Regions from separate parts of the Bacillus sp. 1NLA3E genome, predicted to be linked through region 2. Evidence: a T-box and tRNA genes for the amino acid it is inferred to sense, from the RefSeq annotation. Region 2 holds a T-box; the other regions hold tRNA genes.
What was found. A T-box is a leader RNA that pairs with one kind of tRNA and senses whether it is charged. The one in region 2 lies ahead of pheS (phenylalanine--tRNA ligase subunit alpha), so its partner is inferred to be a tRNA-Phe.
Positions count from the first base shown of each region.

Region 1 (3,239 bases), 1.9 Mb from region 2:
AATCATTCGTAGAGTGTAAAGGCACAAGGGAGCTTGACTGCGAGACCTACAAGTCGAGCAGGGACGAAAGTCGGGCTTAGTGATCCGGTGGTTCCGCATGGAAGGGCCATCGCTCAACGGATAAAAGCTACCCCGGGGATAACAGGCTTATCTCCCCCAAGAGTCCACATCGACGGGGAGGTTTGGCACCTCGATGTCGGCTCATCGCATCCTGGGGCTGTAGTCGGTCCCAAGGGTTGGGCTGTTCGCCCATTAAAGCGGTACGCGAGCTGGGTTCAGAACGTCGTGAGACAGTTCGGTCCCTATCCGTCGTGGGCGCAGGAAATTTGAGAGGAGCTGTCCTTAGTACGAGAGGACCGGGATGGACGCACCGCTGGTGTACCAGTTGTCTTGCCAAAGGCATAGCTGGGTAGCTATGTGCGGAAGGGATAAGTGCTGAAAGCATCTAAGCATGAAGCCCCCCCTCAAGATGAGATTTCCCATAGCGCAAGCTAGTAAGATCCCTGAAAGATGATCAGGTTGATAGGTCAGAGGTGGAAGCGCGGTGACGTGTGGAGCTGACTGATACTAATCGATCGAGGACTTAACCAAAAACGGTGTTATTAGTTTTACAACTTCTTCTGCATTATCTAGTTTTGAGGGAATGAAAATTTCTCTTGCAAAACTTCAAAAAGTCATTATAATAAATAATGTCTTATGAAAATAATAGTCTGGTGGCGATAGCGAGAAGGTCACACCCGTTCCCATACCGAACACGGAAGTTAAGCTTCTCAGCGCCGATGGTAGTTGGGGGATCTCCCCCTGTGAGAGTAGGACGTTGCCGGGCTGTTTCATTATTATTATTCCGCAGTAGCTCAGTGGTAGAGCATTCGGCTGTTAACCGAACGGTCGTAGGTTCGAGTCCTACCTGCGGAGCCATTTTTGGAGAGCTGTCCGAGTGGCCGAAGGAGCACGCTTGGAAAGCGTGTAGGCGGGTAACTGCCTCAAGGGTTCGAATCCCTTGCTCTCCGCCACTTTAATTTATCTTTTAGGCCCCTTGGTCAAGTGGTTAAGACACCTCCCTTTCACGGAGGTAACACGGGTTCGAGTCCCGTAGGGGTCACCATATGTGGAGGATTAGCTCAGCTGGGAGAGCATCTGCCTTACAAGCAGAGGGTCGGCGGTTCGAGCCCGTCATCCTCCACCATAAATTTCTTTACTTTTTTATTGTCGCGGGGTGGAGCAGTCCGGTAGCTCGTCGGGCTCATAACCCGAAGGTCGCAGGTTCAAATCCTGCCCCCGCAATTTGGTCCGGTAGTTCAGTTGGTTAGAATGCCTGCCTGTCACGCAGGAGGTCGCGGGTTCGAGTCCCGTCCGGACCGCCATATTTTTTAAGTTGTTTGGCTCAGTAGCTCAGTCGGTAGAGCAAAGGACTGAAAATCCTTGTGTCGGCGGTTCGATTCCGTCCTGAGCCACCATTAATTTTTTTAAGCAATGCCGGTGTAGCTCAACTGGTAGAGCAACTGAATCGTAATCAGTAGGTTGGGGGTTCAAGTCCTCTCGCCGGCACCATGCAGATAAACCAACTGGTTTTAATGAGGTATACGGTAAGAAGATTTAACACCTATCTATTAAAATTTAATTTTATATGTGGAGGGGTAGCGAAGTGGCTAAACGCGGCGGACTGTAAATCCGCTCCCTCCGGGTTCGGCGGTTCGAATCCGTCCCCCTCCACCATTTAATAACTTAGGGGTATAGTTTAAAGGTAGAACGAAGGTCTCCAAAACCTTTGGTGTGGGTTCAATTCCTACTACCCCTGCCAATTAATTATAATGGCGATTGTGGCGAAGTGGTTAACGCATCGGATTGTGATTCCGACATTCGTGGGTTCAATTCCCATCAGTCGCCCCATTATACAAAATAATCATGAATATTGGGCTATAGCCAAGCGGTAAGGCAACGGACTTTGACTCCGTCATTCGTAGGTTCGATCCCTGCTAGCCCAGCCATTTCGCGGAAGTAGTTCAGTGGTAGAACATCACCTTGCCAAGGTGGGGGTCGCGGGTTCGAATCCCGTCTTCCGCTCCAATATTTATTTCATTATGGCGGCATAGCCAAGTGGTAAGGCAGAGGTCTGCAAAACCTTTACCACCGGTTCGAATCCGGTTGCCGCCTCCAATTTCTTATAGTTTACTATTTAAGTAATTCGCCGGGGTGGCGGAACTGGCAGACGCACAGGACTTAAAATCCTGCGGTAGGTGACTACCGTACCGGTTCGATTCCGGTCCTCGGCATAGAAACAAATTAATACCGCGCCGGTGTGGCGGAATTGGCAGACGCGCACGACTCAAAATCGTGTTCCTTCTGGAGTGTCGGTTCGACCCCGACCACCGGTATAATATAAAAATCCCTTGTAAATCACAAGGGATTTTTATTTGCCGTTTTTTAGGAATATATAGGACTTTTTCCGGCATTGTTCGCTCTTATTGAGACTATCAAAAGTAGGAGTTCTTTGTTGGACTCCCTATCGGTCACTCCATCTCTGTACAGTGATTTTTGCTGTTCTTTTTATTACTTTTTGTTTGCTCAAGCAATGGACTTTTAAAAAAGAGAACGTTAATTTGCTTAGGCATCCCAAAATTATTGTATAATTTAACAATAAAAATAATTGAAGGGTTTACCTTAATTAAGGAAAAATTAAAAGTGAAAGGAGTACAAGCTTTGAAAAAATTTATTATAATAGGCATTGGGCTACTAACAGTAGCATTTACCGCTGCTTATATTAACTTTGATAAGTGGAGTTTGGCAACTGTAAGTGATATTAACGCAAGCCCGCAAGACCAGGCAGTAGCAAAAGCTGAACTAAAAAAAAGATTTGAAGCTAGTACTTCCCAAGGAGAAATGCCTAAGTACGAAAAAAAGAGTGAAGCTCAGCTCCTTCAAGAAGTACATGGGATGACTCATCAAAAAGTGGCAGCAGAAGAAAAATGGGGTTCGACCGAAATTACCAAAGATAAGGTTCTGAAATTATATAATGTGGTACAAGAAAAAGAATTTGCCGATTATGAAATTCAGTCTATGTTATTAGATACTCTCGAACCATGGACACATGGAGATTTTAGTAATGCAGTAAGGGCACATAATAATATTTGGGATTATCTTCATGGTAATGTTGGTAAAGCCAGTCGTTTATTAACACCTGTGGAAGAACAACGATATATTGAGAAAACCTTACGATGATTAATTTTTAAAAAAGCGGG
Region 1 covers NC_021171.1:776,477-779,715, forward strand. Annotated here, with positions in the region: rRNA gene B1NLA3E_RS03790 (23S ribosomal RNA) at 1-591, shown strand, start outside; rRNA gene rrf (5S ribosomal RNA) at 710-826, shown strand; tRNA gene B1NLA3E_RS03800 (tRNA-Asn) at 844-918, shown strand; tRNA gene B1NLA3E_RS03805 (tRNA-Ser) at 924-1,013, shown strand; tRNA gene B1NLA3E_RS03810 (tRNA-Glu) at 1,031-1,105, shown strand; tRNA gene B1NLA3E_RS03815 (tRNA-Val) at 1,111-1,186, shown strand; tRNA gene B1NLA3E_RS03820 (tRNA-Met) at 1,211-1,284, shown strand; tRNA gene B1NLA3E_RS03825 (tRNA-Asp) at 1,288-1,364, shown strand; tRNA gene B1NLA3E_RS03830 (tRNA-Phe) at 1,382-1,457, shown strand; tRNA gene B1NLA3E_RS03835 (tRNA-Thr) at 1,476-1,551, shown strand; tRNA gene B1NLA3E_RS03840 (tRNA-Tyr) at 1,632-1,716, shown strand; tRNA gene B1NLA3E_RS03845 (tRNA-Trp) at 1,728-1,801, shown strand; tRNA gene B1NLA3E_RS03850 (tRNA-His) at 1,815-1,890, shown strand; tRNA gene B1NLA3E_RS03855 (tRNA-Gln) at 1,914-1,988, shown strand; tRNA gene B1NLA3E_RS03860 (tRNA-Gly) at 1,993-2,067, shown strand; tRNA gene B1NLA3E_RS03865 (tRNA-Cys) at 2,084-2,157, shown strand; tRNA gene B1NLA3E_RS03870 (tRNA-Leu) at 2,188-2,273, shown strand; tRNA gene B1NLA3E_RS03875 (tRNA-Leu) at 2,294-2,375, shown strand; gene B1NLA3E_RS03880 (DUF6241 domain-containing protein) at 2,701-3,219, shown strand.
Region 1: it encodes a tRNA-Phe, which carries the amino acid that the T-box ahead of pheS (phenylalanine--tRNA ligase subunit alpha) is inferred to sense. The anticodon was not compared.

Region 2 (3,239 bases):
GCCTTTTTTATTTTAAAATTACCCGGTAGAACTGCACCAACTGTTGCCACGGCAACCTTTTGACCTTGGGCTACATTTTTGGCACCGCAAATAATTTGCACGGGAGCTTCTCCACCAAGATCTACTTGGCATTTACTCAATTTATCAGCATTTGGATGTTGTACACGTTCAACTACATGTCCAACTACTATGCCTTTTAATCCCTCGTTAAGGAGCTCAACTCCCTCAACCTCAATACCGCTTTTTGTGATCTTTTCAGCTAGCTCTGCTGCAGTAATATCAGATAAATCTACGTATTCCTGCAACCATTTATATGATACGAACATGACCATTCTCCCCCTGTTTTATAATGATTCGTGCAATGAGAATTGTTTTAAGAAGCGAATATCATTTGTATAGTAGTGGCGAATATCATCCACACCATATTTCAGCATCGCAATTCTTTCCGCACCGATACCAAACGCAAATCCAGTGTATTTTTCGGAGTCATATCCAGCCATCTCAAGGACATTAGGATGGACCATCCCTGCACCCAACACTTCAATCCAGCCAGTACCCTTACAAATGTTACAGCCTTTTCCTCCACATATTTTACAAGAAATATCCACTTCAACTGATGGTTCAGTGAATGGAAAAAAGCTCGGTCTTAAGCGGATTTCTCTGTCTTCTCCAAACATCTTTTTCGCAAAAATATCCAAGGTTCCTTTTAAATCACTCATGCGAATATTCTCATCAACGACTAATCCTTCGATTTGCATAAATTGATGGGAATGTGTAGCATCATCGTTGTCACGACGGTAAACCTTTCCTGGACAAATGATTTTTACAGGACCTTTTCCTTGCTTCTTCTCCATTGTCCGAGCTTGCATTGGGGATGTATGGGTACGAAGTAAAATATCATCGGTAATATAGAAGGAATCCTGCATATCACGAGCCGGGTGTCCTTTTGGTAAGTTTAATGCTTCAAAATTATAATAGTCAGTTTCCACTTCAGGACCCTCAGCAACGGTATAACCCATGCCCACAAATAAGTCTTCAACTTCTTCAATGACTCTTGTAAGTGGATGGTGATTCCCAACCTTTACCGGTCTACCTGGTAGAGTTACATCAATGGTTTCCCCAGCTAACTTTTCATTAATGGCTGCTTCTTCTAACTTTTGCTGTTTCAGTTCAATCTTAGAAGCAATCCCCTCACGTACCTCGTTCACTAACGCTCCCATTTTCGGGCGTTCCTCAGCAGATAGCTTTCCCATACCTCTTAGAACTTCAGTAATCGGGCCCTTTTTACCTAAGTAAGCTACGCGAATGTCGTTGAGTTCTTTCAGATTCGTTGATTGCTCAATTTGTTGAAGAGCCTCAGTTTGCAGTTCCTTTAATCTTTCCTGCATGTGTGTTTCCTCCTTTATTTGCACGCTTAATAAAATTTTGTAGTTGCCACAACCCTGCTTTGGGATTGTAATAAATTCCGTTTTCTTAGCTTCACTCCATATTTTTGCAACAAAAAAACCCCGTTCCCGGTAAAAGGGACGAGGTTTGGTTCGCGGTACCACCCTTATTAACAAGCAAAAAAATGAGCTTGTTCGCTTCATTCGGATAACGGCTTAGGCCGGTGCATCTTTACATTTCCAATAGAAAAGCGGAAATGACCGCTTATCGAAATGGTCCTAATGCCAACTCCGGAGGTGAACTTCACTTACCACTACCCATAAAAATGCTTTCAGTCTAAGGCATTTTCTCCCTATATGGAAGGATATAAGTTACTTTTCTCCATCAACGTTTTTATGTTCATGCATTTTGCTGTTAATTATAGTATATTTTTCTAACGGTTTCAAATAATTATAAGACTTTTTTTAAAAAATAAAGAAGAATTCCCGTTGCAACAGCGACGTTTAATGATTCACTTTGTCCCAAAATCGGAATATACAAGTTTTCCGTTGTTTTCTCAAGCAGTTGTTGACTAACCCCGTTCCCTTCGTTACCAACAATTAATGCGAATGATTCTGTCGGCGAAACATTAGTTAATATTTGCCCGTTTTCTAGTGAAGTACCGTAAACTGGGATGTTTTCCATTGAAAGCTTATCAATCCAATTTGCTAGGTCACCAGTTACGATTGGTAAATGAAAATGACTTCCTTGCGCTGAGCGTAAAACCTTTGGATTGTATATATCAACGCTGCCATTCCCTACAATCACCGCATCGATTCCGGCTGCGTCTGCGGTCCGAATCATCGTTCCCATGTTGCCCGGATCCTGAACGGAGTCGATTAACAGGTATGTTTTTTTGATGATATCGGTATTCTTTTCCTGTTCTTGCCGGCAAATGGCGATGACCCCTTGTGGTGTTTCGGTATCCGACAATGACTTAATCACTTCAACGGTCACAAGCGTTAACGGAATTGATCCGTAATTCCATTTTGCAGGAAGTTCAACCTGCTCGTCCACGATTAATTCCAGGACCACATCTTCCTTTTTCAATGCTTCTTCAACTAGATGAAAACCTTCTATTAAAAAGGTGCCCGTTTTATCGCGTTCCTTTTTCGTTAAGAGCTTTTTCCATTCTTTAATTTGTGGGTTTTTAACAGAGTGAATGTGCTTCACCAATGTCACTCCTTTTTCTTTTTCGAATTTCTTTATTATAGCTTAAATTTCATACATAAAAAAATGAAAATTCGTTAATGATAGTTTTAGAAATGGATAAAAAAGGGGTGTATTTGGATGGATTTAAATTTACGGCATGCAATTATCCAAAATGTAACAGGTAATTCACAAGACGAACTGCGTGATACGATTGTCGATGCAATTCAAAATGGTGAGGAAAAGATGCTACCAGGTCTTGGTGTTTTGTTTGAAGTCATTTGGCAAAATGCATCCGAGCAGGACCGCAACGAAATGCTAGGGTTTCTCGAAACTGGCCTAAAGCGTTAAGCTTGGCTTGAAACTTAGGAAAGAGGGTACCGTACTGTACACGGTACCCTCTTTTTCTTATTGATAAGTTATCGCATCGACTGTTTTTTGGTCCAAACGCTTTATCAATTCCACAATTAATTTAACGGTGTTCTCAAAGTCATCACGATGGAGCATCGCTGCATGTGAATGGATATAACGAGTAGCAATCCCAATCGATACAGCTGGAACACCATTATGAGACAGGTGAATAGCACCAGAATCCGTTCCTCCACCTGGAATGGCATCATATTGATAAGGAATTTCTTGTTCATCTGCTACATTGGTAATAAAAT
Region 2 covers NC_021171.1:3,686,613-3,689,851, forward strand. Annotated here, with positions in the region: gene pheT (phenylalanine--tRNA ligase subunit beta) at 1-326, opposite strand, end outside; gene pheS (phenylalanine--tRNA ligase subunit alpha) at 345-1,388, opposite strand; T-box leader at 1,520-1,783, opposite strand; gene B1NLA3E_RS17670 (TrmH family RNA methyltransferase) at 1,837-2,598, opposite strand; gene sspI (small acid-soluble spore protein SspI) at 2,716-2,925, shown strand; gene B1NLA3E_RS17680 (M42 family metallopeptidase) at 2,983-3,239, opposite strand, start outside.

Region 3 (3,239 bases), 180 kb from region 2:
ATACACCCTCTTTATTTACTTTATGAAAGATACACCCATTTCCATTCCAATTATTAAAATCTCCAACAAGGCTAACTGCTTTTGCATGTGGTGCCCAAACGCAAAATCTTGTATAGGTTCTATCTTCCTCTTTAAAGATGTGTGCCCCAAACAATTTATAGCTTTCAAATAATGTACCCTCGTGAAAAAGATACAATTGTAATTCAGTTGGTAAATATGTCTTCAATGTCATCTGACAGCACACCACCATTTTTCTTAGGCTATCTACCTAGTATACGAGACTTAATACCATTTTCCTTGTAATAAATTTCTTAATATTAAGACATTTTATTCGATTAAATGATACATAGCGATATTATTCTTCGGGATATTTCCTCATTCGACATATGATTTATGTGTTTATGACAAAATAAAACATAAATCTTATAGGAGGAATATATGATGAAAGAACAACCTGGGAATCAACTGAAAGAAAATATGGAAAAAGCCCCTCTATTCGAGGCACCCGATAGAAAAATACTAGCGACAGGTGATATGTTTCGTGGCCCTTCTACAGGGATTACGTCTGATTTAGATTTGAATAATCCTGGCCGTAATTTGCCAGAAGAAGATATTGAAGAGAAACTCAGATAGGAAGGGATACTATTCTGGAATATTAAAACACAAAAAAAGCTATTAACATAAGTTAATAGCTTTTTTTGTATGACCCCTACGGGACTCGAACCCGTGTTACCTCCGTGAAAGGGAGGTGTCTTAACCACTTGACCAAGGGGCCAATATTAAATTTATCTGGCGGAGAAGGAGGGATTTGAACCCTCGCGCCGGTCACCCGACCTACACCCTTAGCAGGGGCGCCTCTTCAGCCTCTTGAGTACTTCCCCAAATAAATGGCTCCGCAGGTAGGACTCGAACCTACGACCGTTCGGTTAACAGCCGAATGCTCTACCACTGAGCTACTGCGGAACAATGTAAAACTATATGGTGGGCCTAAATGGACTCGAACCATCGACCTCACGCTTATCAGGCGTGCGCTCTAACCAGCTGAGCTATAGGCCCACATTTGGAGCGGGTGAAGAGAATCGAACTCTCATCATCAGCTTGGAAGGCTGAGGTTTTACCACTAAACTACACCCGCGAAAAATAATGATGGGGCGACTGATGGGAATTGAACCCACGAATGTCGGAATCACAATCCGATGCGTTAACCACTTCGCCACAATCGCCATCATATGCTTCCATCTTATAAGCATAAAAATGGTGGCTCAGGACGGAATCGAACCGCCGACACAAGGATTTTCAGTCCTTTGCTCTACCGACTGAGCTACTGAGCCAAACATCTTAAAAAAATATGGCGGTCCGGACGGGACTCGAACCCGCGACCTCCTGCGTGACAGGCAGGCATTCTAACCAACTGAACTACCGGACCATATTGCGGGGGCAGGATTTGAACCTGCGACCTTCGGGTTATGAGCCCGACGAGCTACCGAACTGCTCCACCCCGCGACAATAGAAATTATTAAATTAAAATGGAGGAGGAAGAGGGATTCGAACCCCCGCGCGGTGTAACCCGCCTGTCGGTTTTCAAGACCGATCCCTTCAGCCGAACTTGGGTATTCCTCCGTGTGAAAAAGTACATTGGTGGACCTTGTAGGACTCGAACCTACGACCGGACGGTTATGAGCCGTCTGCTCTAACCAGCTGAGCTAAAGGTCCAAATTAAGTTTTAATAACCTAAAATGGCTTTATTTGGTAGCGGCGGAGGGGATCGAACCCCCGACCTTACGGGTATGAACCGTACGCTCTAGCCAGCTGAGCTACACCGCCAAATTTAATATAGGATTGTAATGGTGGAGCCTAGCGGGATCGAACCGCTGACCTCCTGCGTGCAAAGCAGGCGCTCTCCCAGCTGAGCTAAGGCCCCATTTGAAGGTTTAATGGTCGGGAAGACAGGATTCGAACCTGCGACCCCTTGGTCCCAAACCAAGTGCTCTACCAAGCTGAGCTACTTCCCGATATAATGGTGCGCCCGACAGGGGTCGAACCTACAACCTTCTGATTCGTAGTCAGATACTCTATCCAATTGAGCTACGGGCGCATATATTTTTAAAAATGGTGCCGAGGACCGGAATCGAACCGGTACGGTAGTCACCTACCGCAGGATTTTAAGTCCTGTGCGTCTGCCAGTTCCGCCACCCCGGCAAATCTGTTTGGAGCGGAAGACGGGATTCGAACCCGCGACCCCCACCTTGGCAAGGTGATGTTCTACCACTGAACTACTTCCGCGTTTTTTGTAAATATGGTGCGGGTGAAGGGAGTCGAACCCCCACGCCTTGCGGCGCTAGATCCTAAGTCTAGTGCGTCTGCCAATTCCGCCACACCCGCATATTAAAATGAAAATGGTGAGCCATGAAGGACTTGAACCTTCGACCCTCTGATTAAAAGTCAGATGCTCTACCAGCTGAGCTAATGGCTCGTACTAAAAAATCAAGTGGTGCCGGCGAGAGGACTTGAACCCCCAACCTACTGATTACAAGTCAGTTGCTCTACCAATTGAGCTACCCCGGCAAACCTCTGTAGGAAAATATGGTGGAGGATGACGGGCTCGAACCGCCGACCCTCTGCTTGTAAGGCAGATGCTCTCCCAGCTGAGCTAATCCTCCATTTGTAACAGCCCGGCAACGTCCTACTCTCACAGGGGGAGATCCCCCAACTACCATCGGCGCTGAGAAGCTTAACTTCCGTGTTCGGTATGGGAACGGGTGTGACCTTCTCGCTATCGCCACCAGACTATTATTTTCATAGGACATTATTTATTATAATGACTTTTTGAAGTTTTGCAAGAGAAATTTTCATTCCCTCAAAACTAGATAATGCAGAAGAAGTTGTAAAACTAATAACACCGTTTTTGGTTAAGTCCTCGATCGATTAGTATCAGTCAGCTCCACACGTCACCGCGCTTCCACCTCTGACCTATCAACCTGATCATCTTTCAGGGATCTTACTAGCTTGCGCTATGGGAAATCTCATCTTGAGGGGGGCTTCATGCTTAGATGCTTTCAGCACTTATCCCTTCCGCACATAGCTACCCAGCTATGCCTTTGGCAAGACAACTGGTACACCAGCGGTGCGTCCATCCCGGTCCTCTCGTACTAAGGACAGCTCCTCTCAAATTTCCTGCGCCCACGACGGATAGGGACCGAACTGTCTCACGACGTTCTGAACCCAGCTCGCGTACCGCT
Region 3 covers NC_021171.1:3,871,153-3,874,391, forward strand. Annotated here, with positions in the region: gene glgB (1,4-alpha-glucan branching protein GlgB) at 1-232, opposite strand, end outside; gene B1NLA3E_RS18520 (hypothetical protein) at 439-633, shown strand; tRNA gene B1NLA3E_RS18525 (tRNA-Glu) at 704-775, opposite strand; tRNA gene B1NLA3E_RS18530 (tRNA-Ser) at 791-881, opposite strand; tRNA gene B1NLA3E_RS18535 (tRNA-Asn) at 889-963, opposite strand; tRNA gene B1NLA3E_RS18540 (tRNA-Ile) at 980-1,056, opposite strand; tRNA gene B1NLA3E_RS18545 (tRNA-Gly) at 1,062-1,135, opposite strand; tRNA gene B1NLA3E_RS18550 (tRNA-His) at 1,148-1,223, opposite strand; tRNA gene B1NLA3E_RS18555 (tRNA-Phe) at 1,256-1,331, opposite strand; tRNA gene B1NLA3E_RS18560 (tRNA-Asp) at 1,350-1,426, opposite strand; tRNA gene B1NLA3E_RS18565 (tRNA-Met) at 1,430-1,503, opposite strand; tRNA gene B1NLA3E_RS18570 (tRNA-Ser) at 1,528-1,620, opposite strand; tRNA gene B1NLA3E_RS18575 (tRNA-Ile) at 1,637-1,713, opposite strand; tRNA gene B1NLA3E_RS18580 (tRNA-Met) at 1,748-1,824, opposite strand; tRNA gene B1NLA3E_RS18585 (tRNA-Ala) at 1,846-1,921, opposite strand; tRNA gene B1NLA3E_RS18590 (tRNA-Pro) at 1,936-2,012, opposite strand; tRNA gene B1NLA3E_RS18595 (tRNA-Arg) at 2,019-2,095, opposite strand; tRNA gene B1NLA3E_RS18600 (tRNA-Leu) at 2,111-2,199, opposite strand; tRNA gene B1NLA3E_RS18605 (tRNA-Gly) at 2,209-2,283, opposite strand; tRNA gene B1NLA3E_RS18610 (tRNA-Leu) at 2,298-2,382, opposite strand; tRNA gene B1NLA3E_RS18615 (tRNA-Lys) at 2,398-2,473, opposite strand; tRNA gene B1NLA3E_RS18620 (tRNA-Thr) at 2,490-2,565, opposite strand; tRNA gene B1NLA3E_RS18625 (tRNA-Val) at 2,585-2,660, opposite strand; rRNA gene rrf (5S ribosomal RNA) at 2,671-2,787, opposite strand; rRNA gene B1NLA3E_RS18635 (23S ribosomal RNA) at 2,906-3,239, opposite strand, start outside.
Region 3: it encodes a tRNA-Phe, which carries the amino acid that the T-box ahead of pheS (phenylalanine--tRNA ligase subunit alpha) is inferred to sense. The anticodon was not compared.